2 regions of the Nocardioides sp. NPDC006273 genome follow, and region 1 is predicted to be linked to the other one. Evidence: riboswitches for the same ligand, from Rfam matches in the RefSeq annotation. Region 1 holds a riboswitch; the other holds the start of a gene.
The links. A riboswitch is a leader RNA that binds a small molecule or an ion and turns the genes downstream of it on or off. The one in region 1 is predicted to bind glycine.
Positions count from the first base shown of each region.

Region 2: another riboswitch for glycine. It lies ahead of gcvT (glycine cleavage system aminomethyltransferase GcvT); the one in region 1 lies ahead of gcvP (aminomethyl-transferring glycine dehydrogenase).

Region 1 is NZ_JBEXSD010000074.1:4,852-20,264, forward strand. Features, by position in the region: gene ABZZ22_RS23795 (CDP-alcohol phosphatidyltransferase family protein) at 1-571, shown strand, start outside; gene ABZZ22_RS23800 (DUF881 domain-containing protein) at 564-1,502, shown strand; gene ABZZ22_RS23805 (small basic family protein) at 1,499-1,831, shown strand; gene ABZZ22_RS23810 (DUF881 domain-containing protein) at 1,824-3,176, shown strand; gene gcvH (glycine cleavage system protein GcvH) at 3,271-3,657, shown strand; gene ABZZ22_RS23820 (FHA domain-containing protein) at 3,757-4,239, shown strand; gene ABZZ22_RS23825 (MerR family transcriptional regulator) at 4,242-4,994, shown strand; gene ABZZ22_RS23830 (bifunctional nuclease family protein) at 5,026-5,493, shown strand; gene ABZZ22_RS23835 (MerR family transcriptional regulator) at 5,670-6,287, shown strand; glycine riboswitch at 6,370-6,460, shown strand; gene gcvP (aminomethyl-transferring glycine dehydrogenase) at 6,538-9,423, shown strand; gene ABZZ22_RS23845 (SMC family ATPase) at 9,508-12,429, opposite strand; gene ABZZ22_RS23850 (exonuclease SbcCD subunit D) at 12,429-13,628, opposite strand; gene pepN (aminopeptidase N) at 13,710-15,413, opposite strand, start outside.
Region 2 is NZ_JBEXSD010000067.1:2,677-18,089, reverse strand. Features, by position in the region: gene ABZZ22_RS23010 (hypothetical protein) at 1-1,070, shown strand, start outside; gene ABZZ22_RS23005 (hypothetical protein) at 1,355-2,026, opposite strand; gene ABZZ22_RS23000 (HAD family hydrolase) at 2,118-2,786, shown strand; gene ABZZ22_RS22995 (NUDIX hydrolase) at 2,797-3,366, shown strand; gene ABZZ22_RS22990 (helix-turn-helix transcriptional regulator) at 3,367-4,602, opposite strand; gene ABZZ22_RS22985 (DUF397 domain-containing protein) at 5,060-5,269, shown strand; gene ABZZ22_RS22980 (TetR/AcrR family transcriptional regulator) at 5,509-6,117, opposite strand; gene ABZZ22_RS22975 (FBP domain-containing protein) at 6,176-6,661, shown strand; gene ABZZ22_RS22970 (hypothetical protein) at 6,629-7,318, opposite strand; gene ABZZ22_RS22965 (NAD(P)/FAD-dependent oxidoreductase) at 7,315-8,907, opposite strand; gene ABZZ22_RS22960 (SRPBCC domain-containing protein) at 8,904-9,338, opposite strand; gene ABZZ22_RS22955 (L-serine ammonia-lyase) at 9,446-10,858, opposite strand; gene gcvH (glycine cleavage system protein GcvH) at 10,901-11,272, opposite strand; gene gcvT (glycine cleavage system aminomethyltransferase GcvT) at 11,293-12,396, opposite strand; glycine riboswitch at 12,555-12,650, opposite strand; gene ABZZ22_RS22940 (CobW family GTP-binding protein) at 12,766-13,815, shown strand; gene ABZZ22_RS22935 (Crp/Fnr family transcriptional regulator) at 13,836-14,516, opposite strand; gene ABZZ22_RS22930 (LLM class flavin-dependent oxidoreductase) at 14,679-15,413, shown strand, end outside.

The sequences.
Region 1 (15,413 bases):
CTTCTACGCCCCGGTGATGCTGTGGGCCGTGCTGATCGCGAAGGACGACACCATCGCGCTGGCGGCGTTCGGTCTCGCGGTGGTCACCGACCTGCTCGACAGCTGGCTGACCCGCAAGGAGCTCGACCGGCGCCGCTCGGGAGAGCGGCTCGACGTGGCCGCCAACACGGTCTTCGTCCTGGCTGCTACGTTCGCGCTCTGGCAGATCGACGTGATCCCGTGGCCGATCGCGCTGCTGGTTCCGCTGCGGCTGCTCGGTCTGCTGGCGATGGTCCCGGCGCTGCGCAGCCGCGGCGTGCGTACGCTGCCCGTCCATCTCCTCGGCAAGGTGGCCGCCTTCTTCCTGCTGGCCTCGTTCCCGTTGCTCTACCTCAGCCATGACATCCCCGAGAAGCTCGACCTCGGCCTGGAGCCGGGCCTGCCGATCCAGCTGGCGCAGGCGTTCGGCTGGGCGTTCGCGCTGTGGGGGATTCTGCTGCTGTGGTGGAGCCTGGTCCTCTACGCTCAGGAGGTGCGTCGCCTGATGGCCACCACGCCACCCTTGGAGAAGGGCGGGGCGTCTCGTGCCTGACCTGCCTGACCAGATCCCCGGCGAGGACTTGCGCGACTACGTCACCAAGCCGCTGCTGGACCGCATCACCGACCAGGCGGTCGACTCCGACTACAAGGCCGCTGCCGAACGGCGGGACCCGTCGGGGGAGGAGCCGACCCGCCGCCGGCCCGGGCTGTGGGCGATGGTCGTCGTCGGCCTCTTCGCGCTGCTGGCCACGACCGCCGCGGTCCAGACCTCCCGCAACGAGGACGTCCGCCAGACCAGCAGGCAGGTCCTCGTCGACCGCATCGAACAGCGCCAGGAGAGTGTCGCCGGCCTGCACCGGGAGATCTCCGAGCTGAGCGAGGACACCCAGCGTCGAGAGGCCACGCTCAACGCACTCGGGCAGCGGGCGGAGGCCGCGTCCGCAGCGGCTGCCGCGACCGCGGAGAGGACCGGGTTCGCCCCGGTGACCGGCTCCGGGATCAGGATCACGATCGACAACGCCGCGGACGGCTCCGAGGGCGGCACGGTGCGGGACTACGATCTCGCCGTGATCGTCAACGGGCTGTGGCAGGCGGGCGCGACCGCGGTGGCCGTGGACGGCCAGCGGGTCACCCCGCGCAGCGGTGTGATCACCTCCGGCGCCACCCTCCGGATGAACGACGTCTCGCTCTCACCGCCATATGAGGTGTCGGCCATCGGTGACACGCGTACGCTTGCCGCACGTTTCGCCGAGACGGTCTCCGGGGCGATGATCCACACGACGACTCAGGACTATGGAATGCCGTACCAGGTCGAGAACATCGAGCGACTCACCCTTCCGGCGGCGCCGTCCGACCTGCTGGAGCTGACTCACCTCGGGACCGAGTCCGAGGACAAGGGCTCCAAGGGCTCCAAGGGCTCGGCGAAGCCGACCAACACCGACGAAGACTCTGAACAGAACAGCGAAGGGGACCGCGAAGAATGATCGCCGTCATCGGCCTAGTGATCGGCATCGTGCTGGGCCTGCTCTTCCAGCCCGAGGTGCCAGTCGGTCTGGCGCCATACCTGCCGATCGCCGTCGTCGCCGCGCTCGACGCCGTCTTCGGTGCCCTGCGCGCGTTCATGGACGGCATCTTCGACGACAAGGTCTTCGTCGTCTCGTTCATTAGCAACGTAGTCATCGCCGCCGGCATCGTCTACCTCGGTGACCGCCTCGGTGTCGGCGGCCAGCTGTCCACGGGCGTCATCGTCGTCCTCGGCATCCGGATCTTCACCAACGTCGCAGCCATCCGGAGGCACATCTTCCATGCCTGACCGGAAGAGGCGGCCGGCGGTGAAGCGGACCGCGGCCAAGCGGTCTCCTGCGAAGAAGGCTGCGGCGAAGAAGCCTGCGGCGTCCGCGGAGGAAGCCGTCAGCGAGGACGTCGCCACGCCCGAGGACGAAGGTACGCCGCCGGCTGAGCAGGCTCCGAGCGGCGAGCCGGCCGAAGCGTCCGAGACGACCGACCACGCCGACGACGCCGCGGCCACGGCCGAGGCCGAGGAGCCGGACGAGTCCGAAGCGGCGAAGGCGGAGCCCGACGACGCCACCGTCGAGGCGACCGACGAGACCGATGACATGGACGAACCGGCAGCGGCGGAGCAGCCGGCGGTCGACCCGGGGCGAGACGACGACGAGTCTGATGAATCGGCCGAGGCGGATGAACCCGAGGCGGACGAATCCGCGGCGGATGAACCCGCGGCGGATGAACCCGCGGCGGATGAACCCGCGGCGGATGAACCCGCGGCGGAGAAGGCCGACGAGCAGGAAGACCCCGACACCCGCGAGGACGAGGACGTCCCGGACGAGTCCGACGAGTCCGACGACGTGGCCGAGGTCCCCGAGCCCGAGGAGCCGAAGAAGACCGCGGAGCCCGAGGCCACCGAAGACCCCGAGGAGGAGCCCGCGCCGCTGGTCGGCCGGGCACGGCTCTTCGACGCGCTCACCCACTTCAGGCGGGGCCAGGTGGCAGTGGCGGTCCTGCTCTGCATCCTCGGCTACGCGGCCGTGGTGCAGGTCCAGACGAACACCGAGGACTCGACGTACGCCGGCCTGCGAGAGCAGGAGCTGATCGACATCCTCTCCGGCCTGGCCGGGACGACGCAGAAGGCCCAGGAGCAGATCGAGGAGCTCGAGGCGACCCGCGACGAGCTCGAGGACCAGACCCTGCAGCAGCAGACGGCGCTGCAGCGCGCCGAGGAGCAGGTCGACACCCTGCGGGTGATCGCCGGGACGGTGCCGGTCAGTGGGCCGGGCATCACGATCGAGATCGACCCCGGCAGCGACCCGCTGCGGCTGACCGCGCTCCTCGACCTGATCGAGGAGCTGCGAACGAGTGGTGCCGAGGCGATGGAGTTCGAGGGGGCCGACGGCGAGGCGGTGCGTCTGGTCGCGTCGTCCTCGATCGAGGTCAGCCAGCCCGCGTCGGGTCTCAACGTCGGCGGCGAGCTGATCAGCCCGCCCTACCGTCTCAAGGTGATCGGGCCACCCGACACGCTGGCCGGCGCGATCGACTTCTACCAGGGCCCGCAGGACCAGCTCGAGGAGCAGGGTGCGGAGGTCGACGTGGAGTCGGAGGAGAAGATCGACATCGAGTCGATTCACACCGTGTCCCGCTGAAGGTTTCAACAGTGCGGCGCAGTAGGGTTTCGTACACCGGCTCCGCGGGACGATCAACCGCTGCCAGACCAGTACGCCTGATGAGGAGATACCCGTGTACCCCGAGGAATTGAAGTACACCAGCGAGCACGAGTGGCTGCGCAACCCCGGCGAGACCGAGGGGTCTGTACGGATCGGGATCACCAACTACGCCCAGGACGCTCTCGGCGACATCGTCTACGTCTCGATGCCCACCGTCGGCGACACGATCAAGTCCGGCGAGAGCTGTGGCGAGCTCGAGTCGACCAAGTCCGTCAGCGACATCTACGCGCCGATCTCGGGTGAGGTCGTCGCGGTCAACAGCTCGCTCGACGCGACGCCCGAGCTGGTCAACGACGACCCCTACGGCGGTGGCTGGCTCTTCGAGATCAACCCGGCCGATCCTGCTGAGCTGGAGAGCCTCCTCGACGCCGCGGCGTACGAGGCATCACTCGACGCGTAAGTCAACCGAACACCTGGGCCGACCTGATAGGTTGCGGATACCATCCCTCAACGTTCACTTGAGGGTATGTGCCCGGCCCTCGATGAACCTGGAGCTCAAATGTCCGTGTGCCCCGCTTGCGGAAGCCAGAACCCCGACCAAGCGCGGTTCTGCTCGCAGTGTGGCGTAAGCCTGACCGGGACCGACCAGACGTCGACGATCCAGCTCGGAGCTGACGCCGACACCTCCGACCGGGTGCTCAGCCCGATCGAGGCGGCCACCGTCGAGGCGTTGCCGCCGGGCAACGGGATGCTCGTCGTCCAGCGTGGTCCCGGTGCCGGAAGCCGCTTCCTGCTCGACCAGGACACCGTGGTCGCGGGTCGCCACCCGGACAGCGACATCTTCCTCGACGACGTCACCGTCTCGCGTCGCCACGCGGAGTTCGCGCGCACCGGTGACACGTTCGAGGTCTCCGACGTCGGCAGTCTCAACGGCACCTACGTCAACCGCGACCGGATCGAGAAGTTCGTCCTCAAGGACGGGGACGAGGTCCAGGTCGGGAAGTTCCGGCTCGTCTTCTACGCCGGGCACGAAGGGGCGTAGTCATGGCCGCCGCCGCCACGCCTGACCCTCAACGGCCGGCTAGCGACTCGGGGGAGCGGCTCAACATCGGGCAGGTCCTGGACCAGCTGCGTCCCGACTTCCCGACGGTAACCATCCCGAAGATCCGGTTTCTCGAGGACAAGGGACTGATCAAGCCGGAGCGTACGCCCGCGGGCTACCGCAAGTTCTCCCGCCGAGACGTGGAGCGACTGCGCTACGTCCTGCGGATGCAGCGCGACCACTACCTGCCCCTCAAGGTCATCGGCGAGCACCTCGACGCGATCGACCGCGGCCTCGAGCCGCCGGAGATCGAGCCGACCGTGCCCACGGTGCCGACGGTCGCACTGACGCCCGACGGTGCGCCGGGGGCCGAGTCGTTCCGGCGTACGGACAACATGAGGATCTCGCGACGCGAGCTGCTCAAGATCGCCGAGGTCGACGACTCGCTCCTGAGTGAGCTGGAGAGGATGGCGCTGGTGGTTCCGCTGCGCAGCGGTCACTACGACACCGACGCCCTCACGATCGCGCGCACGGCCAAGGAGCTGGCCGCGTTCGGTATCGAGCCCCGCCATCTGCGCGGGATGAAGGCCGCCGCCGACCGCGAGGTCGGTCTCATCGAGCAGATCGTCGCGCCGCTGAGGCGTCCCGGCAACGCCGGAGCGCAGGGCAGGGCCGAGGAGATCGGCAGCGAGATCGCGTCGCTGGCGGTGCGTCTGCACGCCACCTTGGTGAAGTCGGGCCTGCGCGAGCGCTGAGGCTGCTCAAGCGACCGGGTAGGGTGGACGCATGCGCGAGGTCGATGTGCTCGGAGTCCGAGTGGAGATGCCCTCCAACCAGCCGATCGTGCTGCTGCGCGAGGTGGCAGGTGAGCGATACCTGCCCATCTGGATAGGCGCGGTCGAGGCGACCGCGATCGCCTTCGCCCAGCAGGGTGTGGTGCCGCCGAGACCGCTGACCCACGACCTGCTCAAGGACGTCGTGGAGGCGACCGGCAACGAGCTGACCGAGGTGCAGATCACCTCGGTCACCGACCGGGTCTTCTACGCCAACCTGGTCTTCGCCTCGGGTGTCGAGGTGAGCGCGCGACCCTCGGACTCGATCGCGTTGGCGCTGCGTACGGGCACCAAGATCGTGGTCTCCGACGAAGTCCTCGACGAGGCGGGCCTCGCGGTCCCGGCCGAGCAGGAGGACGAGATCGAGAAGTTCCGCGAGTTCCTCGACGAGATCACGCCCGAGGACTTCGAGTCCCACTGACCCTAACCCTCAAGTTGAGCTTGAGAGTTAGCGGCGGCGACACGCCGGGGAGGGTTCTTTGACCAGGGCGCTTACGGCGCTTACCTTGTAATTGTCTCTGTTGTAACTCCAACGGTGTGGTCCCCCCGCCGCAGCCGTTCATTCCCCGAGTGGAGTTACGCACAACGGAGTAGACGATGGAGGACATCGTGTTCGACCACGAACAGAAGCCCGGCGACGGCGCCGACGACGCGCAACGCGCGGCGGAGCAGGCTGACGAGCAGGGCCTTCTCTTCACCGACGATGTCTCGACCCTGCCCAGCGACACCGGTTACCGCGGGCCGACGGCCTGCAACGCGGCCGGGATCAGCTACCGCCAGCTCGACTACTGGGCGCGCACCGGTCTCGTCGAGCCGAGCGTGCGCGGCGCGACCGGCTCGGGCACGCAGCGGCTCTACTCTTTCCGCGACATCTTGATCCTCAAGGTCATCAAGCGTCTGCTCGACGCCGGCATCTCGCTGCAGCAGATCCGTGCCGCCGTGCAGCACCTGCGCGAGCGGGGCACCGACGACCTGACCCGCGTCACCCTGATGAGCGACGGCGCCTCGGTCTACGAGTGCACCAGCAACGACGAGGTCATCGACCTGCTCCAAGGCGGACAGGGTGTCTTCGGCATCGCCATCGGCGGTGTCTGGCGCGAGGTCGAGGGGACTCTCGCCGAGCTGCCCAGCGAGCGTACGTCCGAGGACGGCGAACACGTCGCCTCGATGTCCGACGAGCTGGCCGCCAGGCGCGCCGCCCGCACCGCCGGGTGAGATAGGACTCAGTCGACACCGGCCCCTGAGGCCCCGCGAAGGCGGGGCCTCAGGGGCTCGTCCTTTATGCTGGGGCTGCTGACCATCCCGCACGGGAGAGCCCCACGTGTTGGGGCGCCGAAGGGGCAATTCCTCCCCGGAAACTCTCAGGCACCCACGACTGTGCGGACCAGGCAACTCTGAAGCCGTGCATGTGCGGTGACAGAGGGGGAGGGCTTACGAGTTGTCTTAGATGCCCTCAGGAGCCACTGTGTCCGACACGCCCACCCTGTCCGAGCTCGATGCCGCCTCCCCGTTCGTGGAGCGCCACGTCGGGCTCTCCGCCGCCGACGAGAAGACCATGCTCTCGCGGCTCGGGTATGACTCGGTAGCGGAGATGATGGATGCCGCCGTCCCGGCCGGGATCCGGTCGGTCGAGTCGCTCGACCTTCCGCGCGCGCTGTCCGAGGCGCAGGTCGCCTCGCTGGCGAGGGAGATCGCTGCATCCAACAAGCCCGGCGAGGCGATGATCGGGCTCGGCTACCACGCCACCGTGACGCCGCCGGTGATCCGTCGCAACGTGCTCGAGGACCCGAGCTGGTACACCGCCTACACGCCTTACCAGCCCGAGATCTCCCAGGGCCGCCTCGAGGCCCTGATCAACTTCCAGACCATGGTCGGCGACCTGAGCGGCCTGCCGGTGGCGAACTCGTCGCTCCTGGACGAGGGCACCGCGGCCGCTGAGGCACTGGCGCTGGTGCACCGGGCCAACCGGAAGGTCGCCCAGAAGAATGGCAGTGCTCCGTTCGTCATCGACGCCGACGCCCTGCCGCAGTCGATCGAGGTCGTCAAGGTGCGCGCCGAGGCGATGGGCCTCGAGGTCGTCGTGGCCGACCTCTCCGAGGGCCTGCCCGAGGGTGATCTGATCGGCGTGCTGGTGCAGTACCCCGGCGCCTCCGGTCGGGTGCCCGACCTGAAGCCGGTCATCGATGCCGCCCACGAGCGCGGCGCGCTCGCGGTGGTCGCTGCCGACCTGCTCGCGCTGACCGTCCTGGAGGCGCCCGGCACGCTCGGCGCCGACGTCGTCGTCGGCTCCACCCAGCGCTTCGGCATCCCGCTCTTCTACGGCGGCCCGCACGCCGGTTACATGGCCGTCCACGAGGGGATCGAGCGGCACCTGCCCGGTCGCCTGGTCGGCGTCTCCGTCGACGCCGAGGGGCGACCTGCGTACCGCCTCGCCCTGCAGACCCGTGAGCAGCACATCCGCCGGGAGAAGGCGACCTCCAACATCTGCACCGCGCAGGTGCTGCTGGCCGTCGGCGCTTCGATGTACGCCGTCTACCACGGCCCCGCGGGGCTACGGACGATCGCGACCCGCACCCACCGCTACGCCGCTGTGCTGGCGGCCGCGCTCCGGTCGGCCGGTCTCCCGCTGGTCTCGGAGACGTTCTTCGACACGCTGGGGGTCACCGTGCCCGGGCGGGCGGCCGACGTCGTCACCGCCGCGCGCCGCTTCGGCGTACACCTTCGTCTGGTGGACGCCGACACCGTCGGCATCTCCACCTCGGAGGCGACCACCCGCTCGACGCTGTCGGCCGTGCTCAACGCCTTCGGCGTCTCGGGCATGGACCTGGAGGAGATCGACCGCACCTCGGCCAGCGCGCTGCCCGACGCTCTGCTGCGCACCACCGACTACCTCACCCACGAGGTCTTCAACACCCACCACAGCGAGACCCAGATGCTGCGCTATCTGCACAAGCTGGCGGGGCGCGACTACGCGCTCGACAAGGGCATGATCCCGCTCGGCTCGTGCACCATGAAGCTCAACGCGACCACCGAGATGGAGCCGATCTCGCTGCCGGGCTTCGCCGACCTGCACCCGTTCGTTCCCGCTGAGGACGCTGCCGGCTACGCGCGCCTCGTGGGTGAGCTGGAGGGATGGCTGGCGGAGGTGACCGGCTACGACGAGGTCTCGATCCAGCCGAACGCCGGCTCGCAGGGTGAGTTCGCGGGCCTGATGGCGATCCGTGGCTACCTCGACGCGCAGGGACAGGGCCACCGCAAGATCTGCCTGATGCCGTCCTCGGCGCACGGCACCAACGCCGCCTCGGCCGTGATGGCCGGGATGAAGGTCGAGGTCGTGAAGTCGTCCGAGGACGGCACCGTCGACCTCGACGACCTGCGGGCCAAGCTCGACGCCCACGGCGAGAACGTCGCCGCGATCATGGTGACCTACCCCTCGACCCACGGGGTCTACGAGGAGGGCATCACCAAGGTCTGCGAGCTGGTGCACGCGGCCGGCGGTCAGGTCTACATCGACGGTGCCAACTTCAACGCGCTCCTGGGCTACGCCAAGCCCGGCGAGTTCGGCGGCGACGTCTCCCACCTCAACCTGCACAAGACCTTCTGCATCCCGCATGGCGGCGGCGGACCGGGCGTCGGTCCGGTCGCGGTCCGCTCCCACCTGGCGCCCTACCTCCCGTCGCACTCGCTGCACCCCGACGCCTCGAAGCGCTCGGGCATCGGCGCGATCTCGGCCGCTCCGTACGGCTCGGCGGGCATCCTGCCGATCTCGTGGGCCTACGTCCGCCTGATGGGCGCCGAGGGCCTGACCCGGGCGACATCGGCGGCCGTGCTGTCGGCCAACTACGTGGCCGCGCGGCTGGGCGGGCACTTCCCGGTGCTCTACCGCGGTGAGAGCGGCCTGGTCGCCCACGAGTGCATCCTCGACCTGCGGCCGATGACGAAGGAGACCGGGGTGACGGTCGACGACGTCGCCAAGCGGCTCATCGACTACGGCTTCCACGCCCCGACCATGTCCTTCCCGGTCGCCGGCACGCTCATGGTCGAGCCGACCGAGTCCGAGGACCTCGCTGAGCTGGACCGGTTCATCGAGGCGATGATCGCGATCAAGGGCGAGATCGACCGGGTCGCCTCGGGCGAGTGGACCGCCGAGACCTCGGTCCTGCGCGGCGCCCCGCACACCTCTCGTGCGCTCGTCGGTGAGTGGGACCGCCCCTACTCCCGCGAGGAGGCCGTCTTCCCCAGCGGTATCGATCCCGACAAGTACTGGCCCCCTGTTGCTCGCATCGACAACACCTACGGCGACCGCAACCTGATCTGCTCCTGCCCGCCGGTGGAGTCCTTCGCCGAGTGACCTGTCGAGGCGTCACCCGCGCCGGCCGAGACGGCACGCGGGTGACGCCTCGAACGACGGGAGTGACGCCTCGGCCGGTTGGGCTCAGGTGCCGTGAATCTCGAGGGTGGAGCCTTCGCGACCCTTGGCGACCGCGAGCTGCGTGGGGATGCGCTCGCGCATCTCGGTGACGTGGCTGACCACGCCGATGATGCGCCCGCCCTCGCGGAGCGTGTCGAGGACGTCGAGCACGTCGTCGAGGGTGTCGGCGTCCAGCGAGCCGAAGCCCTCGTCGACGAAGAGGGTGTCGAGCATCTGGCCGCCGGCCTCGTTCATGATGACGTCGGCCAGACCGAGAGCGAGGGCGAGGGAGACCACGAAGGTCTCGCCGCCCGAGAGGGTGGCGGGGTCTCTCGACTCGCCCGACCAGTCGTCGCGCACCATCAGCGCCAGGCCGCCGCGGCGGTCTCCGGCGCCCTTGGCCGCGGAGTGCTCCAGGGCGTAGCGCTGGTCGCTCATCTTCGCCAGCCGCTCGTTGGCGGCCGCGACGACCTGGGTGAGGCGGTAGGCCACGACGTAGGCCGACAGGCTCATCTGCAGCTGATTGTCGCTGCTCTTCCCCTCGGCGAAGGAGGCGAGCCGGGCCGCGATCTCGAGGTCGCCGCGCACCGGCGCCCAGGTGGAGAGCGCCTGGGTGAGGTCGCGTTGCAGGGAGTCGAGGCGCGCGGCCCGGGCGTCCGCGGTGTCTGCTGCCGAGCGGGCGGCGTCTGCGGCGTCGGCGGCCTTGCGGTGGGCGAGCGAGAGCGCGGGCAGGTCGGGCTCGTCGGTGGCGAGGATCTCGGCGGCGCCGGGGGAGTCCAGGGTCGCTCGGGCAGCCGCCAAGCTGTCGGCGTACGCCTTGATCTGGCTGTTGAGGGCGGCGACCCGCTCCGGTGCGAGTGCGGCGGCGAGCGCGCTCTGTGGCGAGCCGAAGCCCGCGCGGACCGCGGTGGCCGTCAGGGTGCGCTCGGCTGCGGCGAGGGCCTCGGCGGCGCGGGCGGCCGCCTCGAGGCGCTCGAGGTCGGTGACCGCGGCCCGGTGGTCGCGGTCGAGAGCGGCGAGCACGGCGCCCAGATCACGGTGGTCACCACGGACGTCGCCCAGCTGCTCCTCGAGCCGCGCGCGCTCCTCGGTGAGGTGACGCAGCGTGGTCTCGAGCTCGGCGGCACGGGTCTCCAGCTCGGCACGGAGCGTCGCCGAGCGGGCTCGGCGCTCCTCGACGGAGGCGAGCTCGGCGCGCAGGCCCGGCTCGCGGGCGGCCTGCCGCTCCAGACCGGCCAGGCGCTCGGCCATCGCCGCGGCAGGCTCATCGGTCTCCCCGGCGGCCTCCTGGGCGAGCTGAAGACGGGTGCTCAGGTCGCGCACGTGCTGGTCGCGAGCGTGTTCCTCGGCGCTGGCGTTGTCATAGGCTGTCTGAGCGGTCTTCTCCGCCGCGGCATCGGGGGCTCCATCGGCCGGGGAAGCCTTGTGAGGGTGCTCGTGGGACCCGCACACGGGGCAGTCCGCGCCCACCGCGAGGGCACCGGCGAGCTCGGCGGCGATGCCGTCCAGCCGGGCCTGGCGTACGTCGAGATAGTGGGTGCGCGCCTCCATGGCTGCCGTCCTGGCCGCCTCGTGCCTGGCGCGGGCCTCGACGAGCTCTCCGGTCAGTCGGCCGACCTCGGTCACCGCCGCGACCTGCGTACGTAGCACCGGGATCGCGGCAGCCGCGTCGGTGGCCGCCGCCAGGTCCGCGGTGAGCGACTCGACCTGCTGGGGCAGCTCCTCGGCGAGCTGTGCCTGCTCGCGCGTCTGGGTGAGCAGATGGTCGCGCTGGGTGCGGGTGGCGGCGAGCTCGCGGGTGACCTCGTCGAGGCGATGCTGGACGGGCTCGAGGGCACGCGCCTGCGCGAGACGCGCCGATACCCGCTCGAGGGCTGCCTTGGCATCGGCCAGGGTCAGGTCGCTCGGAGCCAGGGCGGTCGTCTGCTCGTGCTCACGCCGGGCCTGGTCGGCGAGCTCGCTGACCCCGGTGACGGCTTCGGCGCGCTGGGCGGCCTCGACGCGGCGTACGCGATCCTGCTGCTCTTCGGCCGCTGCGACGAGCCGGGTCTCGGCGGCAGCGGCGGCGCGGAGGCCGCGTTGCTTCTCGGCCATCGCGCGGGCGGCGTCGAGAGCGTCGAGGGTCTCCGCCTCCGCTGCCAGGGCCTCCATCGCGGCGCCGGAGGTGACCGCCTGCGCCTCGGTGGCCTCCTCGGCGAGAGCGCGCGCCCAGGTCGCGATGGCGCCGTCGCCGGCGGGGAGTCCGAGATCGTGGACGTCCCAGTCTTCGGGGAGCGTGACGGCGGCGGTCTCGCTGGTCCGGCTGACCACCTCGGCGACGCCGGCGTTGAGCTCCTCGGAGCGGCGCCGGAGCTCGACACGGCGTTCCCGGAGCCAGCGCTCGACATCCGCGAAGCGCTCGGTGCGGAAGAGCCGCTCGAGCAGCCGCTTGCGTTCCTCGGCGCTGGAGCGGAGGAACGCCTGGAAGCGGCCCTGGGGAAGCATCGCGACCTGCACGAACTGGGTCAGCGTCATCCCGAGAAGATCTGAGACCAGATGGCCGGCCTCGTCGAGACGGGTGGTGAGTGTGCGCCACTCCTCGCCGACCTGCTCCATGAGCACCACCGACGCCTGCTGGGTGGTGGTGCCCGCGCCGCGCCGCTTGGAACGCTCCCACGACGGCGAGCGGGTGATCCGGAAGCGTCGCTGCGCGAGCGTCGCCTCCAGGACGACCCGCGTCGCGACCTCGGCCGGGGCGCGGTCGCTGCGCAGCCGCTTCGCGACCGAACGGTCACCGGGGACGTCGCCGTAGAGCGCGAAGCAGACCGCGTCCAGGACGCTCGTCTTCCCGGCGCCGGTCGCTCCGGAGAGCAGGAAGAGCCCCGCCTCGGAAAGCTGGTCGAAGTCGACCTCGACGGTGCCGGTGAAGGGCCCGAACGCGGCGACCTCCAGGTGGTGGAGACGCATCAGAAGAGCACCTCGAGCCACTCCTCTTCCTCGGCGTCGCCGGCGCGCGAGTCGAGCGTGTCCACCTCGGGGTCCTCACAGCAGGCGTCGACCGCCGTCTGAAGCAGCGCGAGCTCGGCCTTGGCGGCAGGCTCGCCGCGGAGCTCGGCGACGAACTCGGTGACCAGGTCGATGTCGCGCTGCGGGCGGGACGGGTCCGGTCGAGACAGCGCGCCCAGGACCGGTGCGGTGGACTCGAACCCGAGCACCAGCGTGTGCGGAAAACGCCGTCGCAGACGCTCCATGGCCTGGGCCGGGCGGGTCCTGTCGGTCAGGGTGATCTGCAGCCACGACTGTTCGTGATCCCCGTGGCGGGGGTCGCTCAGCAGCTCCTCGAGCGTGCCTCGCAGCCTGGCCAGCTTCCGCGGGACGGGCGCCTCCACGAACTCGCTGGCGACGAAGCCGGACTCGTCGAGGTCGATGAGCCACGACCCCTTGAGGTGGTTGGCCTCGGAGAAGGAGTAGGCCAGCGGGGAGCCGCTGTAGCGCACGGTCTCGGTGATCGTGTGGCGGCCGTGGAGGTGGCCGAGAGCGGCGTAGGAGATGTCCTCGAAGAGGCTGGCCGGCACCATCGACACACCACCGACAGAGATGTCGCGCTCGGAGTCGGAGGGCTCAGCCCCGGTGACGAAGGCGTGGGCCATCACCACGCTGCGGCCGCCTCTGCTGTCGAGGTCGGCGCGGACCCGGCGCATCGCCTCGCCGAGCGCTGCCTGGTGGGAGCGGGACTCCAGTCGCCACGACGCCTTGGCGGCGTCGGGGTCGAGATAGGGGAGACCGTAGAAGGCGACCTCGCCGTGATCGTCGGGAAGCATCACCGGGCGGCCGACTCCGGCCAGGTCGGTGCGGATGAAGATGCCGGCGGCGTCGATGAGCTCGGAGCCGAAGCCGAGCCGCTGGGCCGAGTCGTGGTTGCCGCTGGTGATGACGACCTTCGCCCGCGAGGCAGCCAGTCGAGAGAGCGCCTCGGAGGCCAGCCGAACCGCGTCGACCTGCGGGAGGGCGCGGTCATAGATGTCACCGGAGACGCACACCACGTCGACGTTCCCCTGCTCCACGACGGCGAGGAGATGGTCGACGTACGCCGCCTGGTGCCCGAGCATGCCCTCCCGGTGGAAGGACCGGCCCAGGTGCCAGTCGGAGGTGTGCAGGATCCGCATGTAACGAAAACTATCGGTGACCACGGACATTCGAGCCTGCGACCCGCGACGAGGGTGCGGGTCGCAGCACTCATGCCCGGGTCAGGTGCGCGGATAGGTGATCTTGATCGCCAGCTGGCGCTGCAGGTTGTCGGCAGCATCGGAGACCCGGCGGCGTACGCCTGGGTCGAGATCATGCTGGACGACCGCCCGAGCGGCGACGACCGTCTCCTCGGTCACCGAGCCGCTCGGGAAGAACGCCTCGGCGGCCTCGGCGAGGCTCCAGCCGGACCGCTTCTCGGCGGTGGCCGGAAGCTCGTCGAAGTAGCGCTCGACATAGCTCTCGGTGAGCTCGGCCGGACCGCTCCAGAACGCTCGCCCGGCGGCCAGGATGTCGTAGTTGGGCAGATCGGTCTCGCCGGTGAACACCGACCAGCCGTACGCCTTCGCCTCCGCGTCGGGAATGCTGACCAGGGCTCCGGTGTGGTGGATGCGGGCGTCGTTGGCCGGCTCCGCGTCGTACGCGGCCTGCAGCTCCTCGCGGGTCGCCGACCCGATCTCGGCGAGCTTGGCGAGGATGCGCCAGCGCAGGTCGAGGTCGGTCTCGATGCCGGCCGGGGGAGTCGCCAGCCACTCCCGCAGCAGCGACTCGGAGCGAGCCGAGCGGATCGCCGCTCGGTAGGCGGACAGCTGCAGCTCTGAGCCGGGAGCGACCTCGGCGAGCTTGCGCAGCGCCGCGTCGTGGAGCCGCTCGCGGGCGCCCTCCGGGGCCAGCGGGACCACGGAGCCGAACAGCCACGGCATCGTACGCCGCGGGGTGTCCTCGAGGTCCTCGATCGGCAGGGACGCCTCGGCGATGTCGATGACGTCGGCCGGGTCGATCGCGGCGTTGAACCAGGCGCTGCGCAGGTTGTTCCACACGCCCGCGCGCAGACCGTCGTCGGTGATCGAGGCGATCGCACCCTTCAGCGCCTGCACGGTCTCCCAGTCGGGGATCGCCGCGGCCCAGGTGTCGTCGTAGGGGTCGAGCACGACCGCGTTGGCGGCGACCTTCAGCGGCGTCTGGTCGCTGCTGACCGTGATGTCCTCGGTGGTCCAGCGGGTGCCGTTGAGGATCGCCGCGCGGAACGTGTGGGAGCGGTCGGCCGGGTGCAGCGAGGGCGCGGTGCGGTTGACGACCATCTTGGCCGGGTCCCAGGAGAGCGTGTCCGGGCCGGCGGTGAGCAGCCACTGGGCGGTGAAGGTGTCGAGGTCGAACTCGATCCCTGCCTCGGCAGCGGCCGAGGCCCAGGAGCCGAACAGGTCGTGCATCGTCGCGTTGCCGAACCGGTGCTTGGTGAAGTGGTCGACCGCGCCCGCGAAGAAGACGTCGTCGCCCAGGGAGGCGGCCAGCTGGCGCAGGATCGCGGAGCCCTTGGAGTAGGAGATCCCGTCGAAGTTCTGCAGCGCCGAGACCGCGTCCTCGGCGCCGTTGCCGGCCACCGAGTGCGTCGAGCCGCGCTGGTCGGCGGTCAGCCCCCACTGGCGGCGGGCGTAGGACATGTCGGCCCAGGCGTCGGCGTACTCGGTCACCTCTGCGGTCACCCGGTTGCCCATGTATTCGGCGAAGGACTCGTTGAGCCACAGGTCGTCCCACCACTGCGGGGTGACCAGGTCGCCGAACCACTGGTGGGCCATCTCGTGGGCGACGGTGGTGGCCCGCTGGATCCGCATGCCGCGAGTCACCCGCGAGGTGAAGATGAGCGGGTCCCGGAAGGTCACGCAGCCCGGGTTCTCCATCGCGCCGGCGTTGAACTCCGGCACGAA
Region 2 (15,413 bases), on a different contig from region 1:
GCTCGTCGCTCGGAACCTATGTTGCGGAGACCGCATTCATCGGCGGACGCAATCTGTTCGTAGAAGGTCATGCGGACCAAATCTTGATCGCTGGGCTTTCGATGCACCTCGCTCGACGTCATGGTGGCCGGGCCGAGGCGCTGGACCTGAACGAAGTGACCATCGTCGCGGCAGGCGGCGCTGACGGCATTCCCTACATGGTTTATCTCGCTCGAGGTCGCGATACCATCAAACCTCCATGTGTGGCCTTACTCGATGGCGACCAGTCTGGACGTGAGGCCGAGAAGGTTCTCAAGCGGGGTGAAGCACGGAAGAAGCGGGTACTGAAGGACGAGTACATCGTTCGCCTGGATGAATGGGCAGGATTCTCAGGTCTTGAGTTCGATCCAGGAATCAAAGTCGAAGAGATCGAGGACTTGATTCCTGTACAGATTGCGCATCGTGCTGCGCTAGCGCACCTGACACGATTCGTCGCCCTAGATGATATTGACCCGGCCAAGTTTGAACTGGCAGATCTTGAGGCAGCGGTGGCGCAAGACGGCCATCTCTGGGATGCACTCGATGGTCTCTATCGAGATTCGTTTCCAGGGGAGCACATCGAGAAGGTCGGCTTAGCGCGCGAGTTGGTGCTGCTACTCGATATATCTCCGGAAACGCCTGGCGCCAACCTACTACGCGAACGGTTTGCCGCACTCTTGGCACATCTGTCCGAAGTCCTGGACGCCGCTTCTGTGGAAGAAGATCGCAACCGTAGCGACGACAAGGTCAAGCGGACGGTGAAGAACTTCCTCAAGTCCCATACCAAGGGAATCACTAAACGTGAGGCCAAACGGCTCCTTCGTGAGTTGACCGACGCCTTTACGCAAAGTGATTGGGTTGATGAAGCGACGAGGCAAATCGGCGAGATCCGCAACAGGTACGGACTCGAGGACGTCGCGACCCTCACCGTTGGAGACTTCGACAGCTTCCGCGAGGCGGTTAGGGCACTCGGAGAGAAGGAGCGCCAGCAATACCAGGACGATGCCAGCAAGGACCCGGCGGCCGCCCTTCTGAGTAGGCCGACGCCCTAAGTGCATCTGCATCCTGATCATCGTCGCGGCGCAGAAGTGCCCGAGTCTGACGAGGCTTAACGCCGAGTTTCGTCAGCTCGCACCCCTCGGCCAGAACCGAGGGCAGATTCTCGGCCGTCACGACCGGCTCGACCACAATCGCGTCGTCATGCGCGACAGCATGTTAGGGCCGCGCGAGTTTGCGGACCGGATGATCGAGCCAGGACACCTCTCGCGGGGTTGCCCTTGGACATTCCACGCAGGTTCTCGTTGGCCGTCCTTCAGACGTGCGTCACACCGCCGCATCACGGCTGCACCGGCCACGCCTCCTCTCGACGTCGAACAGGACCAAGTTCGACAAGGTCTTGGCCATTCCACCGCCACACGGGAATGCCGAGGGCCCACTCAAGTGTCACTTCACCAACAACTAGGTTTCCGGTCATGGGGTCCAGGACATGGCCGGATTGCGTTGGCGGCTCCCACCGGTCGTCTGAAACCAGGAATGCCATCACTGCTTCGGGCGCCAACTCAAGTTCCCCGTTTGTGCATGGCACGCGCCATTCACGTTCATGGAGCCAGTCGGACGTCGAAGGATCGGTCCTAACAAGCCAGCCATGCAGCGCTGGGTCGAGTGTCTTTCTGACGTCGGACCAGAGGTCGTTTCGGACGTACCAGACCGGCCCACCACCCCGGTCCCAAACCCACTGCCGCCGCAACACCAGCCCCCATCCGGAAAAACCAGCTGCTGACAAGAGCGCCGCCGCTCCAAGCTTGTTGCTCTCGCTAAGGCACACCACGGGCTCGTCTGACCCCGGCACCGGATGGCCCCTCAGCGCCTGCTCCCAGACGATGTTGTCCAATCGCTCTTCAGGCGACATCAGAGCCACTTCGGGCGCGAACGACTCTCTCGCACGGCCTGTGAAGTGGACCAGCCCTTCCGACTGGCCAGGGTGAGAAACGGGACGCAAGTTCGACATGCCGGCATTCTCTCCTGTCCATTGCCATAGGCGCTCGCACCCGCGTCACTCCGCCGCCTGTGACACAGGTGGTGTGGAAGGATCCCGATCCATGATTCGGGCGGTGGTGTTCGACGTAGGCGAGTGCCTGGTTGACGAGACCCGCGAGTACGGGACTTGGGCGGACTGGCTGGGGGTGCCGAGGCATACGTTGTCGGCGGTGTTCGGGGCGGTGATCGCTCGTGGGATGGACTATCGCGAGGCGTTCCAGGTGTTCCAGCCGGGGTTCGATCTGACCGAGGAACGGCGGAAGCGGGAAGAGGCCGGGCAGGCTGAGCGGTTCGGGGAGGATGACTTCTATCCCGACGTACGCTCTGCTTTGAAAGCGCTGCGCGAGGACGGGTTGTGGCTGGGGTTGGCTGGGAACCAGACAGTGAGCGCGGGGCGGACCCTGCGGGAGCTGGACTTTCCAGTGGACATGGTCGCAACCTCCGACGACTGGGGTGTGAGCAAGCCGGATCTGGGGTTCTTCGAGCATGTCATCGAGGCGGCTCCGTACGCGGCGGAGGAGATCCTCTACGTCGGCGACCGGCTCGACAACGACATCCGGCCGGCCGCTGAGTCCGGAATGGCGACGGCGCTGATCCGACGAGGGCCGTGGGGCGTGATCCAGGAACACGACCCGGCGGCAGACGAGATCGCGACGCTTCGAATCTCGTCACTCGCCGAGCTTCCCAAGTGGATCGCGGCCCTCAACGAGAGTGGACCGGAAGGCCGCTAAGTTGGTCACCGTGGCCGAGCGCAGCGCGACCCAGTGGATCATCCATAGCGAGGAAGTCGTCGACGACAAGTTGAAGATGGTGCTCAGCCGGGCGAACGTGGAGCTTCCTGATGGGACGTTGTTCGATCAGTGGGTGATGCGGATTCCCGCGGCGGTCCTGGTGCTCATGGTCGATGACTCCGAGCGGGTGCTGATGATGTGGCGCCATCGGTTCATCCAGGATCGGTGGGTGTGGGAGCTGCCGGGTGGCTACCTCGACGACGGCGAAGAGCTGCACGTCGCCGCTCTGCGTGAGGCCGAGGAGGAGACCGGCCGGAGGCCACGCACGATCGAGAAGTTCCTTGAGTTCCAGCCGTTGGTCGGCAGCGTGGACCAGCCGAACATCATCTACCTCGCTCGCGGGGCCACGGACACCGGTGCAGCCCCCGACCTCAACGAGACTGACACGGTCCGCTGGATCCCGCTGGACGAGATCGAGGGATTGATCGCCGAGGGCAAGATCATCGGGGCTGGCTCCGTCGCTCCGCTGTACAAGCTGCTGCTGGCTCGCGCTGAGGGCAAGCTTCGGTCCGAACCCTGATTAGGCAGTCACTCCGAGCCTGGATGCGAGCGCTCGGGACTCACGCTCATTGAGCCGACCGCCATGCGTCACCAACTCGGACGCCAGCGACCGCGCCAACGGGTGGCTACGCATCGACTCCTCGCTGATGCCAGTGCCGGTGCGGAGCGCACCGAGACTGCCGATCCAGTCCTGCTGTTGGGCGTAGGCACGGGACAGTTCGAGCCACAGCCGCGCCCGCCTGTCCACTGAGGGCACCGCGTCGGGGTCTACGGCGCTAGCCACCTCGAGCGCTCCCCCGGACTTGCGTAGTTCGACCTGCACTGACACGGCGCTGACGTCGGTGTTCGCCACGCCAAACAGGGTCCACGGGTGCGCGGAGCCTTCAGGCATCGCGCGCGCCATCGTCATTGCCTGGTCGATCCCACGGAGCGCGTCACCCTCACGACCGATCCGGGCGGCTGTGATTGCCCCGTGTAACTGGCAGGCACCCCACATCGCTTGGGCATCCTCGTCGCCGTCCAGGTGCGGCTCAAGCAGTGCCACGGCATCCGATGCGAGCCGGTAGGCGTCTTCCTCGCGGCCTGTCGAGCGCCAGACGTTACCGAGCACCCACGACGCCGACGCGAGCGTTACCGGGTCATCAGCGATCTCAGCGGCAGCCATGCAGCGGTCAGCAGCAAGCCAAAGCAATGGAGCGTCGGCAACCCAAGCCAAAACCTGCTCGGCCAACGCGTACGCACCGGAGAGCGCGGCGGCAGCGTCGCGTCGTTCCTGCCCGTCCAGGGTCCGCAGCGCACGTCGCCCATCAGTGATCAGCTCGGGGAGCATTGCCCCTGCGTCAGCGCGAGGCGTCTTCGAGGTGTGCCAAAGCCTCCATGCGCGCTCGACGCGCGCGGCGAGTTCATTGGTGTCGATGGGCGAAGGGACAGGACGAAGATCCACGCCTTCAATGGCCTCACGAATGGCAGGCACGACGGGATGTCCGGCACGGCGAGAGATGCCAACCAACAACTGGTGCTCGCCTGTGATCTCGGTCAGGTCACGTACGCCGAGCGCCTGCCCGATCTTGAGCAGCATCTCAAGGCCAGGAGGATGCTGAAGCCGGCCCTTCTCCACATCGCGGAGCCAGTCCTCAGACCGACCGACGAGACCAGCGATGACCGCCCGGGTACGCCCGGTGCGGGTGCGGATGTTCTGGATGCGCTCGCCAATGACGCGTGCGGCGAGTTCGTCGGGGTTCTGCGGATTCGGCATGGGCCTTGCCTTCATCACGAGATTGGGACCGCTTCCAGGATAGGGCTCAGCGGTGAGGCCTCACCACCAATGGAACTAGGGGGAATCTCCCCACTTGAGGCGGTGGGTTGCCCCCACCTGCCCATGCCCTGCACGTCCAACAGGCTTGTCTCACCCCGGGGCGCTGCCGGTTGGGATCGCCTCCTTCAAACCATTGATGGGCCTGCGGCGTTCCGGGTGCCAGCACTTTGTCTATGAGACAGGACTCAGGGGATGGACCAGGACCCGACTACATGCGGCACGTGCGGACTGCGCTGGCTCAGAGAGCAGAAGCACCCTCCTGCCAGACGTTGTCTCCTGAGGAGCGCCGGAGGCTTGGCGCTTTGGGTTCATACAGACCCGTCAGTACGGCCGTAGACAGTCGCACAAGCGGTGCGGGGACCGTCTCCTCGGAGCAGAATCTACGAAAGGTACGCGCATGACCGCACTCCCCGAGCTCGAGTTCCGCACGTCAACCGCGTGCTCCTACGACAACAACGACCCTCGGTGCGTGGAAGTCGCGACCAACCGTCCGGGCACGGTGGCGGTCCGCAACTCCACGACCGGCAAGACTGTCGAGTTCACGACGGCTGAGTGGACAGACTTTCTGACCGGTGCGAAGGTGGGAGAGTTCGACGTCAAGCCGTAGGGAGCTCCGCTATGGAACCGTGCCCGCAGTGCAGCGGCAGCGTTGAGGTAGACCCAGAGCACCCTGAAGTGCTGCGTTGTATGTCCTGCTGGCGGTCCTGGTTCTCGCCCAAGGCGCGTCCCTGCCTTGGCCACCGGCCCATCCTGAACGCGGCCCTGCGCAGCCTGGCAGGCGCCAGAGACCTACGCCGCAATTGACTCATTTGATCCAGGGAGGTCGGCGGCGCTTAACCATCGCGATCAGTGACACTGCGCCGTCGCTATCCGCGTGAGGGTGCGGTCCAGGTCCTCGAGGACCGCGGGCCAAGTGGTCTCACTCGTGGGCTCGCGGTGGGCGAAGGTGCCGGCCATCTCCAAGGTGATGTAGCCGTGGATGAGGCTGGACATCAGCCGGACGGCGTACGTATCGTTGGTCTCGGCGATGCCGTAGCTGCGGACGACGGTGAGGGCGAGGTCGGCGTTGCGGCGGCCGGCGGTGATCGCCTCACCCACGGAGTCAGTCCGGGACTCCCTCGCCTGACCGGGCGGTACGCGTTGGCGGGTGGTGGCGTCGTAGCGGCCGGGTGAGCGGCGGGCGAAGTCGCGGATGGCGTCGGCGTACGCGACGAGGAGGTCGCGGCCCTCCCCCGCCATCGCCCGGCTCGTGGTGTCGGCGAGCTCGTCGAGGACGTACGCGGTGACGGCGGTGCGGAGGTCGGTGGCTCCGGAGATGTGGGAGTAGAGGGTCGGCGATCTGACGCCGAGGTGGCGCGCGAGGACCGAGATCGTGACGGCGTCGAAGCCCAGCTCGTCGGCCAGGTCGGCGGCGGCCGCGATCACGGCGGTCCGGTTCAGCCCTGGACGGCCCATCAACATCCTCCGAATAACGAGTTGCCTAACGGTTGTAGGAAATTCTAGCCTCGTTGATATGAAGCCGCTGACCGAGACCGACGTACGCTCCTCGTTCGTCAACCTCACCAAGGGTGCGACCAAGCGCCTCAACCTCCCCGCTGACCTGGCCGAACGGTCGTGGGGCGACCTGGACTACCTCGGCTGGCAGGACCCGAAGGCGCCGCAGAACCACTACCTCGTCACCGAGCACGAGGGCCGGCTCTGCGGCGTCGCCCTCCGCGCCTCGCGTGAGACGCGCGGGCCGCGGAAGACGATGTGCGCGCTGTGCACCACGGTCGGTGACGTCGCGCTGCTGGTCGCCTCCCGCGCCGGTCGCTCCGGGCAGGACGGCAACTCCGTCGGCACCTACATCTGCGCCGACCTCGACTGCTCCCTCAAGGCGCGCGGCAAGCGCAAGCTCGACAGCCCGGTCATCCACGAGACCCTCAGCGTCGAGCAGAAGGTCGACCGGTTGCTCGGCAACCTCGACTCATTCGTAGCGCGGGTGCTCAAGCCCGCGTAGCGGCTTGGCGACGGGGGTCCGCGACCGCCGCGCCGTCGCATAGGCGGGAGCTCGTAGGTGGCGGTGCCATTCGTAGATCTCGAGCCCGGGTGGTGTCGAGCGGGTCGGGTCGAAGGAGAGCAGCAGGTCGTGGTCCGACTCGACGGTCAGCTCGAGCGTCGCGAACGGCGTCCAGTCCGTCCCGGGCCGCGCCCACACCAGCTGCCACGTGGCCGCGCCGGCGAACTGCGCTCCGAGCCAGACCGGCCCAGTGGGGGCGCGGTACGGGAGCAGCGTGCTGAAGAACCCGTCGAACAGACGGGTCTTGGGAGCCAGCAGGAACCGGGTCCATCGACCATGACCGGTGGTGGCGAGCAGGAGGTCGGCGTGTTCGCCGCGGGCGGTGGGAACGCGCACGGCAAGCCCGTTGATATCGGGCACCTTCTCAGGCAGGCCGACCGCACGGGAGAGTCGTACCACCACCTCGTCCGCCCCGCCTTCATCGAGGAACGCCGCGCCCGTGGTGGCTCCCCGGTGCCGCCGCAGCAGGGCCAGGTGCACCTCGCCGTGCGGGTGCAGGGGCTTGTCGGCGGGTCGCAAGTGGGCGAGCACGCCGACACCGGCCTGCAGCACCCGACCGCCCGCGCGCGCCATCGAGTCTGTGACCGTGGGAATCACGCGGCTTGCCTTCCCCATCGAAAGCGATCGTGCAGGATGGCGGCACGGGCTGCGTTGCTGCCGGCTGCGCCGTGCACGCCACCGCCGGGGTGGGCGGAGGCGGAGCCGGGGAACAGTCCGGTGATGCCGGTCTCTGCCCGCCCCAGCCCCGGCACCGGTCGAAAGACCAGCTGCTGGTGGAGCTGAGAGGTGCCGCCGCCGATCGCCCCGCCGATGAGGTTGGCGTCGAGAGCCTCGAACTCTTGGGGTCCGAGAACGCGTCGTGAGGCGATGGCACTGCCGAAGCCGGGCGCCAGGCGCTCGATGCGCGCCTGCATGCGGTCGGCGAAACGCTCGCACTCCTCCTGGTCCCATCGTCCGCGCAGCCCGTCAGGCCCCGCATCGCGCAGCACCGTCTGCGGCACGTGCGTGTAGGCCCACACCGACTCCGTCCCCGGCGGCGAGCGGGTCGGGTCGGTGGTGGTCATCTGACCTGCCAGGAGGAACGGAGCGTCGGGGATGACGCCGGCAGTCACCTGAGACAAGGACTGGGTCATCTGCTCGACCGAGTCGGCGACGTGGAACGTGCCGGGCGCGTACGCGGGTTCGGTGAGCCATGGGATCGGCTTGTGCAGCGCCCAGTCGACCTTCACCGTGCCCGGGTCCAGCTGGAAGTTCGCCATGCCGGCTGCGACGCGTCGCGGCACGTCTGCGGGGTCGAGCAGCCGGCCGTACAGATGGGGCGCCGCGACGGCGGCGATCACGGCCCGGCCCACCTTGATCCGGTGGCCGTCACGGGTGCGAACCTCGGTGACGCGACCGTCGTCGACACCGAGGCGGGTGACCTCGGCACCACAGCGGACGTCACCACCATGCTCGCGGAAGCGGCGCTCCAGCGCGGCGGCGAGCATGCCAGCGCCTCCCTCTGGGACGGGGAAGCCGACGGTCTGGCCCAGCATCGCGAGCAGAAGCCCCATCGTGCCGGAGCCCGGCGCATCCAACGGGATGTCGGCATGTCCGGCGTTGCCGGCCAGGAGCAGACGCGCAGCCTCGCCCCCGAAACAGTTGCGGGCGAGGTCTCCGGCTGGCGTGAGGAGGGTACGCACCGCCGCCAGGCCCCCTGCACGACGTAGGGCGTTGAGCAGGTGAACCCCCGGCCGCACGGGCGGGAACGGGGTCAGCAGGGCATGTACGAGCGGTTCACCGATCTGGTCCCAGAGACCGCACAGCTCCAGCCATGCCTGGCCGTCGCCGGCGTGCTGGGCATCGAGCAGCTCTGCGGTGACGTGCCGGTCGCGGTGCAGCAGCGCCCAGCTGCCGTCTTGCAGGGGGTGGCCCAGGACCGCGGGAGCATGCGTCCACCGCAGCCCGTACTCGTCCAGACCGAGCTCGCGGATAGCGGGAGAGGCGGCCGCGAGCGGATAGAACGCGCTGAAGGTGTCGTGGACGAAGCCCGGGTGGACGTCCTCGGAGCTGCGGACCGCTCCGCCTGTGGTGGGTTGGGTCTCGAGCACCAGCACCGACCAGCCCTTGTCGACCAGCAGGTTGGCCGCGACCAGGCCGTTGGGTCCGGAACCAACGACGACCGCGTCGTAGGCGGCGTCACTCATGGACGGTGTTCGACGATGTAGGCCAAGCGCCGGAGAGTCTCCACATTTCGCCAGCCGACAAGCGAATCCTGGACCAGCCGTGGGATCATAGCGCCCGGGCCATCGACGGCCTGTTCTCGAATCGCGATCTCGGTGTCCTCTCCTGCCGCCTCCACCGTGATCTCGACATGCGCGACCCCTGCGGGCCAGGCGCGCGCACGGAGCAACAGCCTGCTCCCGGGCGAGCACTCGAGCACCTCGGTGCTGTCGTCGATCAGCAGTGGCCAAGCGCCGACGGAGTGATACAGCTGCGCGCCGACGTTCGGCCAGTCCTTGTCTGCGTCGCGCAATCGAGAGGCGCCGACCACCCAGGCCGGGTACAGCCAACCGTCCGAGAGGACGTCCCACACGTGCTGGGGTGATGCGTGGACCAATCTGCGGTTTGTACTCATGGAGATGTCCTCGGCGACTTGGGGTCACTGGCCGTAGCGGTACCCCGCCCGCGGCGCCTTATGCGGACGGCCAGGTTGCGGAGGAGGGGCGCCGCGTACAGCAGGGCTCAGCACTCGATCACGTTGACCGCGAGGCCGCCGCGGGAGGTCTCCTTGTACTTGACCAACATGTCGGCCCCGGTCTCGCGCATGGTCTTCAGCACCTTGTCGAGGCTGACCTTGTGGGAGCCGTCGCCGTTGAGGGCGAGGCGGGCGGCGTTGATCGCCTTCACGCTGCCGATGGCGTTGCGCTCGATGCACGGGATCTGCACCAGCCCACCGACCGGGTCGCAGGTGAGGCCGAGGTTGTGCTCGATCCCGACCTCGGCGGCGTTCTCGACCTGCTCCGGGGACCCGCCCAGCGCCTCGCACAGAGCGCCCGCCGCCATCGCGCAGGCCGAGCCGACCTCGCCCTGACAGCCGACCTCGGCGCCGGAGATCGAGGCGTTCGTCTTGCACAGGATCCCGATCGCGGCCGCGGTGAGCAGGAAGCGGGCGATGCCGTCCTCGATCGCGGCCTCGTCCAGGCCGGCCTCGGGGGCCACGAAACGTACCCAGTAGTGCAGGACGGCGGGCACGATGCCGGCCGCGCCGTTGGTGGGAGCGGTGACGACCCGGCCGCCCGAGGCGTTCTCCTCGTTCACCGCCAGCGCGAACAGGTTGACCCAGTCCATGACCCGGAAGGGGTCCTGGGCGCCGGCTCCGGAGGCCAGGTCGCGATAGAGCAGCGGCGCCCGGCGCGGGACCCGCAGACCACCAGGAAGTACGCCGTCGGTGACCGGGTCACGGTCGCAGCCGGCCTGCACGCAGTCCGCCATCACCTGCCAGATCTCCAGGAGACCGGCGCGGACCTCGGCCTGGGTACGCCAGGTGAGCTCGTTGGCGAGCATGAGGTCGGATACCCGGAACCCCTCGCGCTCGCAGGTGCTGAGCAGCTCGGCACCGGTGGTGAACGGAAACCGGACACGCGAGCTGTCGGGAACGACCCGCGCGGCGCCCGAGGCGTGCTCGTCGACCACGAAGCCACCGCCGACGGAGTAGTAGGTCCGCTCGCGGCGTACCTGGCCTGAGGCGTCGTAGGCGGTGAACACCATGCCGTTGGGATGGTCCGGCAGGCTCTTGCGCCGATGCATCACCAGGTCGGTGTCGACGGCGAAGCGGATCGGACGGTGGCCGCCGAGCGTCAGCTCGCCGCGCTCACGGATCGCCGCCACCCGCGCCGACGAGCTGCGGGTGTCGACGGTCGCCGGCTCCTCGCCCTCGAGGCCGAGGAGCACTGCTCCGGCCGAGCCGTGGCCGTGACCGGTCGCGCCGAGCGACCCGAACAGCTCGGCCTTCACTCGCGTCACCTCTTCCAGCTGACCGTCTTCGACGAGGCCGTCGACGAAGGTCTTCGCGGCCCGCATCGGTCCGACGGTGTGCGAGGAGGACGGGCCGATCCCGATCGAGTACAGGTCGAACGTGCTCAAGGTGATCGCCACGACCGGGGCCCGGGCACCGCTGAGGTCAGCGGTCACGTCAGTTCACTCCTCGATCAAAGCGTCGTAGGCAGCGGCGTCGAGCAGGTCGGGAGCGTTCGAGATGCGCATCTCGAAGAGCCAGCCGGCACCGAACGGGTCGCTGTTGATCAGCGCCGGGTCGTCGACGACGGCAGAGTTGATCGCGAGCACCTCGCCGTCGGCGGGCGCGAAGAGGTCGCTGACCGACTTGGTCGACTCCAGCTCACCGCAGCTCTCTCCCCCGGTGATCTTGGCGCCCACCTCGGGCAGCTCGACGAAGACGATGTCACCCAGCGCCTCGGTGGCGAAGGCGGTGACACCGACGCGCGCGACCTCGTCGCGGGTCTCGATCCACTCGTGCTCGGCGGTGTAGGACAGGTGGGTCGGGTTGCTCATGGCGGTGCTCATCTCTTGGCTCATTTCTTGGAGTAGAAGGGAAGGTCGACGATCTCGGCGTCCTCGTGGCTGCCGCGTACGACGACCTGGACCTTGGTGCCGGTGACGGCGAGCTCGGGCCTGACGTAGGCCATCGCGATGGGTCGGCCCAGCGTCGGCGACGGGGAGCCGCTGGTCACGACGCCGATCTCGTCGCCGGAGGCGGGATCGACGACGGCGTAGCCGGCCCGCGGCGACCGGCGACCGGTGGCCACGAGACCGACGAGCGTGCTGCGCGGGCCCTCTTCACGGCGCGCGGCCAAGGCGGCGTCGCCGACGAAGCCGTCGGGCTTGTCGAAGGAGACCACGCGGCCGAGGTTGGCTTCGAAGGGCGTCGTCTCGCGGCTCAGCTCGTGACCGTAGAGCGGCATGCCCGCCTCGAGCCGGAGGGTGTCGCGGCAGGCGAGGCCGGCGGGGATCAGCCCGTGCGGCTCCCCGGCCACGGTGATCGCCTCCCAGACGGCGGCGGCCGAAGAGGGCGCGCAGTAGACCTCGAACCCGTCCTCCCCGGTGTAACCGGTGCGCGCGAGCAGGACGTCGGTCCCGACGATCGTGCCGGCGTCGATGGCGTAGTAACGCAGGGACGGTACGTCCAGCTCTGTCACCGCCGCGACGATCGCCGACGAGGCCGGCCCCTGGACCGCGATCAGCGCCCACTCCGCGGAGGCGTCACGGACGACGGCGTCGTACCCGTCAGCCCGCTCGATCAGAGCCGGCGCGACCACATGGACGTTGCTCGCGTTGGCGACGACCAGGTAGCGCTCCTCCTCGAGCCGGTAGACGACCAGGTCGTCGATGATGCCGCCGTCCTCGGCGCAGATCATGGAGTAGCGGGCGCGACCGAGGCCGATCTTCGACGGCCGACCGACAAGGGCGCGGTCGAGGGCCCGACCCGCCTGCGGCCCGGTCACCTCGATCTCGCCCATGTGGCTCAGGTCGAAGAGCCCGGCGGTGGTGCGTACGGCATTGTGCTCGGCGGTCTCCGAACCGTAGCGGACCGGCATGCTCCAGCCGGCGAAGTCGGTGAACGAGGCGCCGAGCGACTGGTGGATCGCATGCAGAGGGGTAGGGACAGGTGAGGTCATGTGCGGGAGGCTCCCTGATGATGGCTGCCGCTGACGCGGCGCCCGTGGACGGGTGACCTCCCCGCTCTGTCATCGCTACCTGAGAGCTTCACCGCCCCGTTGGGACGATTTGCACCGTGGGTGCAGGATCCAGCGGATCCTGTCTTTCCAGAGTTCGCCTCACCACAGCGGTCATGGGGCCTGAGAGATTCTGGGGAGGTTTGCTCCTTCGGCGCCTCACCCGGGATGGACGAGGACTCTCCCGCTGCGGTTCGAACGGCGGATGTGAAGTTGTGCGGCAAACCTAGGTCTGGCCACCTCGGCCGTCAAGATCTGGCGAGCCTCGACCCCGTTAACGGGAACTGTTCTCATCGGTCCTACGATGGCTCGATGCCACCGACCAGCGCCAGCACCCGGGTTCCCGTGGTCATCCTCACCGGCCATCTCGGGTCGGGCAAGACGACGTTGCTCAACCATCTGCTGCGCCAGCCGGGCGCGCGGGTGGGCGTGGTCGTCAACGACTTCGGCGACATCAACGTCGACGCCGGCCTCGTCACAGGTCAGGTCGACGAGCCGGCCTCGATCGCCGGGGGCTGCCTGTGCTGTCTGGACGACGCCGGCGGCCTCGATGATGCCCTCGAGAAGCTGACCCACCCGCGGCTCGCGCTCGACGCCGTCATCGTGGAGGCCAGCGGGCTCGCCGAGCCCGGCACGCTGGCCCGGCTGGTCCGCTTCAGCGGTGTCGAGCGGGTACGCCGCGGAGGACTCATCGAGGTCGTCGACGCCTCGGCCTACTTCGACACCCTCGACGACGGCCGGGGCCAGGCACCGGTCCGGTTCGCCGCGGCCACCCTGGTCGTCATCAACAAGACCGACCTGGTGCCGGCCGCCGAGCGGGACGAGGTCCTGGCGCGGATCGAGCGACGCGTGCGCGAGCACAACCCCGACGTCCAGATCGCGTACGCAGTCGGTGGCCGCATCGATCCCCGGCTCGTCTACGACGCCGCTGTGCCCGAGGACCCGCCCGACGAGCTGCCCATCGCCGCGCTGCTGCGCGAGGCGGCCGCCGACCACGCGGCCCATCAGCACGCCCGGTCGGTCACCGTCACCACTGCTGGCACCGTCGAGCCCGCTCGGCTGCTCGACCTGCTCGAGGACCCGCCGGCTGCGGCGTACCGGGTCAAGGGGACCGTCGCCGTCGCGACCGGGCAGGGCCCGCGGAGCTATCAGGTGAACCTGGTCGGGCGCAGCGCCCATGTGGCCGCGGAGAGGCGAACGCCCAGCCGGGCGACGGAGCCCCAGAGCGAGCTGGTGGCGATCGGTCTGGACCTCGATCCCGATGCGGTCCGGCAGAGGCTCACCGATGCCCTCGCTCCCGCCGAGCGACCGAGCACCGACGGCCTCCGCCGGCTCCGCCAGCTGGTGCGCGTCAGTCTCTGACCGGTCTCTGACCAGCGCTCTCAGCCGGCTCGGCGTACGATCCGTTCCATGTCGGTGATGACCACCGAGCGCGACTCCAGTCTGACCCAGCCCTTGGCCGCGAAGTCGGCGAGCGCCTTGTTGACCGTCTCCCTGGCCGCGCCCACGAGCTGGGCGAGCTCCTCCTGGGTGAGGTCGTGACGGACGTGCACGCCCTCATCGGTGGTCTCACCGAACCGCTCGGCGAGATCCAGCAGGGCCTTCGCCACCCGGCGGGGCGCGTCGGCGAAGACCAGGTCACCGATCACGTCGTTGGCCCGGCGCAGGCGACCCGACAGCAGCGCGAGCAGTCCGCGCGTCACACCCGGCCGCCCGTCGAGCAGCCTCAGCAGGTCGTCGTGCGACAGCGAGGCGAGCTCGACCTGGTCGGTGACGGCCGTGACCGTCGAGGAACGTAGACCGGGGTCGAAGAGCGAGAGCTCACCGAAGACCTGTCCCGGCCCCAGGATCGCCAGGACGCTGTCCTGCCCGTTGGCCGAGGCACGGCTCAGCTTCACCTTCCCGGACACGACGGCGTAGAGCCGCTCAGCGGCATCACCCTCGTGGAACAGCACCTGGCCACGCCGGAGGCGGGCCTCCCCCATCATCGCGAGCATCGCCGTCATCGACTCGTCGTCCAGCTCGCCGAAAAGCGGCGCGTGCCGAAGCACGTCTCGATCCATTACTAAGCCGCTCCTGTCGTCGTTTGGCTCAAGCCATCAGGGTACCGAGGCCAGGGGCGCCGACAGCGGATGTGTGTCCCTCATCGCACGCCTGTCGAGTGCGTTCTTCGCCACACCGGAGATGATGGGAAGCCTCGAGACGAGGACGGGGTTGGTGTTGTTGTGAAGCTCTCCATGCTGGACAGGTCCCGCACCCGGGCGGGGTACGCCGAGGGCGCTGCGCTGACCCACACGATCGAGCGGGCGGTGACGGCCGAACGGCTCGGCTACCACCGGTTCTGGGTCGCCGAGCACCATGCGGTGCCGGGGATCGCGTCGGGATCGCCGCCGGTGCTGCTCGGCGCTCTCGGTGCGCACACCTCCACGATCCGGCTCGGTTCGGGCGGCGTGATGCTGCCGCACCATCAGCCGCTGGTCGTGGCCGAGCAGTTCCTGATGCTCGACGCGCTCTACCCGGGTCGGATCGACCTGGGAGTCGGACGCACTCTGGGCTTCACCGCACCCGTACGCCGCGCACTGCGCCAGGATCTCGACGACGCGGACACGTTCGCCGAGGACATCGAGGAGCTCCGTGGCTATCTCGACCGCACCGCGGCGGTCACCGCCCGCCCGGCCGCCGCGCGCCAGATCCCGGTCTTCGTGCTCGCGACCGGACGCGGTCTCGCTCTCGCGGCGAGGCTCGGGCTGCCGGTCGTCGTGGGCGGTCCGGCGCTGCACAGCCCGCGGGTGGGCGAGCTGCTCGGGGCGTACCGGAACGACTTCCGGCCCTCCGCTCAGGCTTCGGCGCCGTCGGTGACGGTCTCCGCCGACGTGCTGGTCGCCGACACCGACGCCGAGGCCGCCGAGCTCGCGCTGCCGGAGGCGTGGGCGATGGCCAGGTCGCGGCAGACCGGCGAG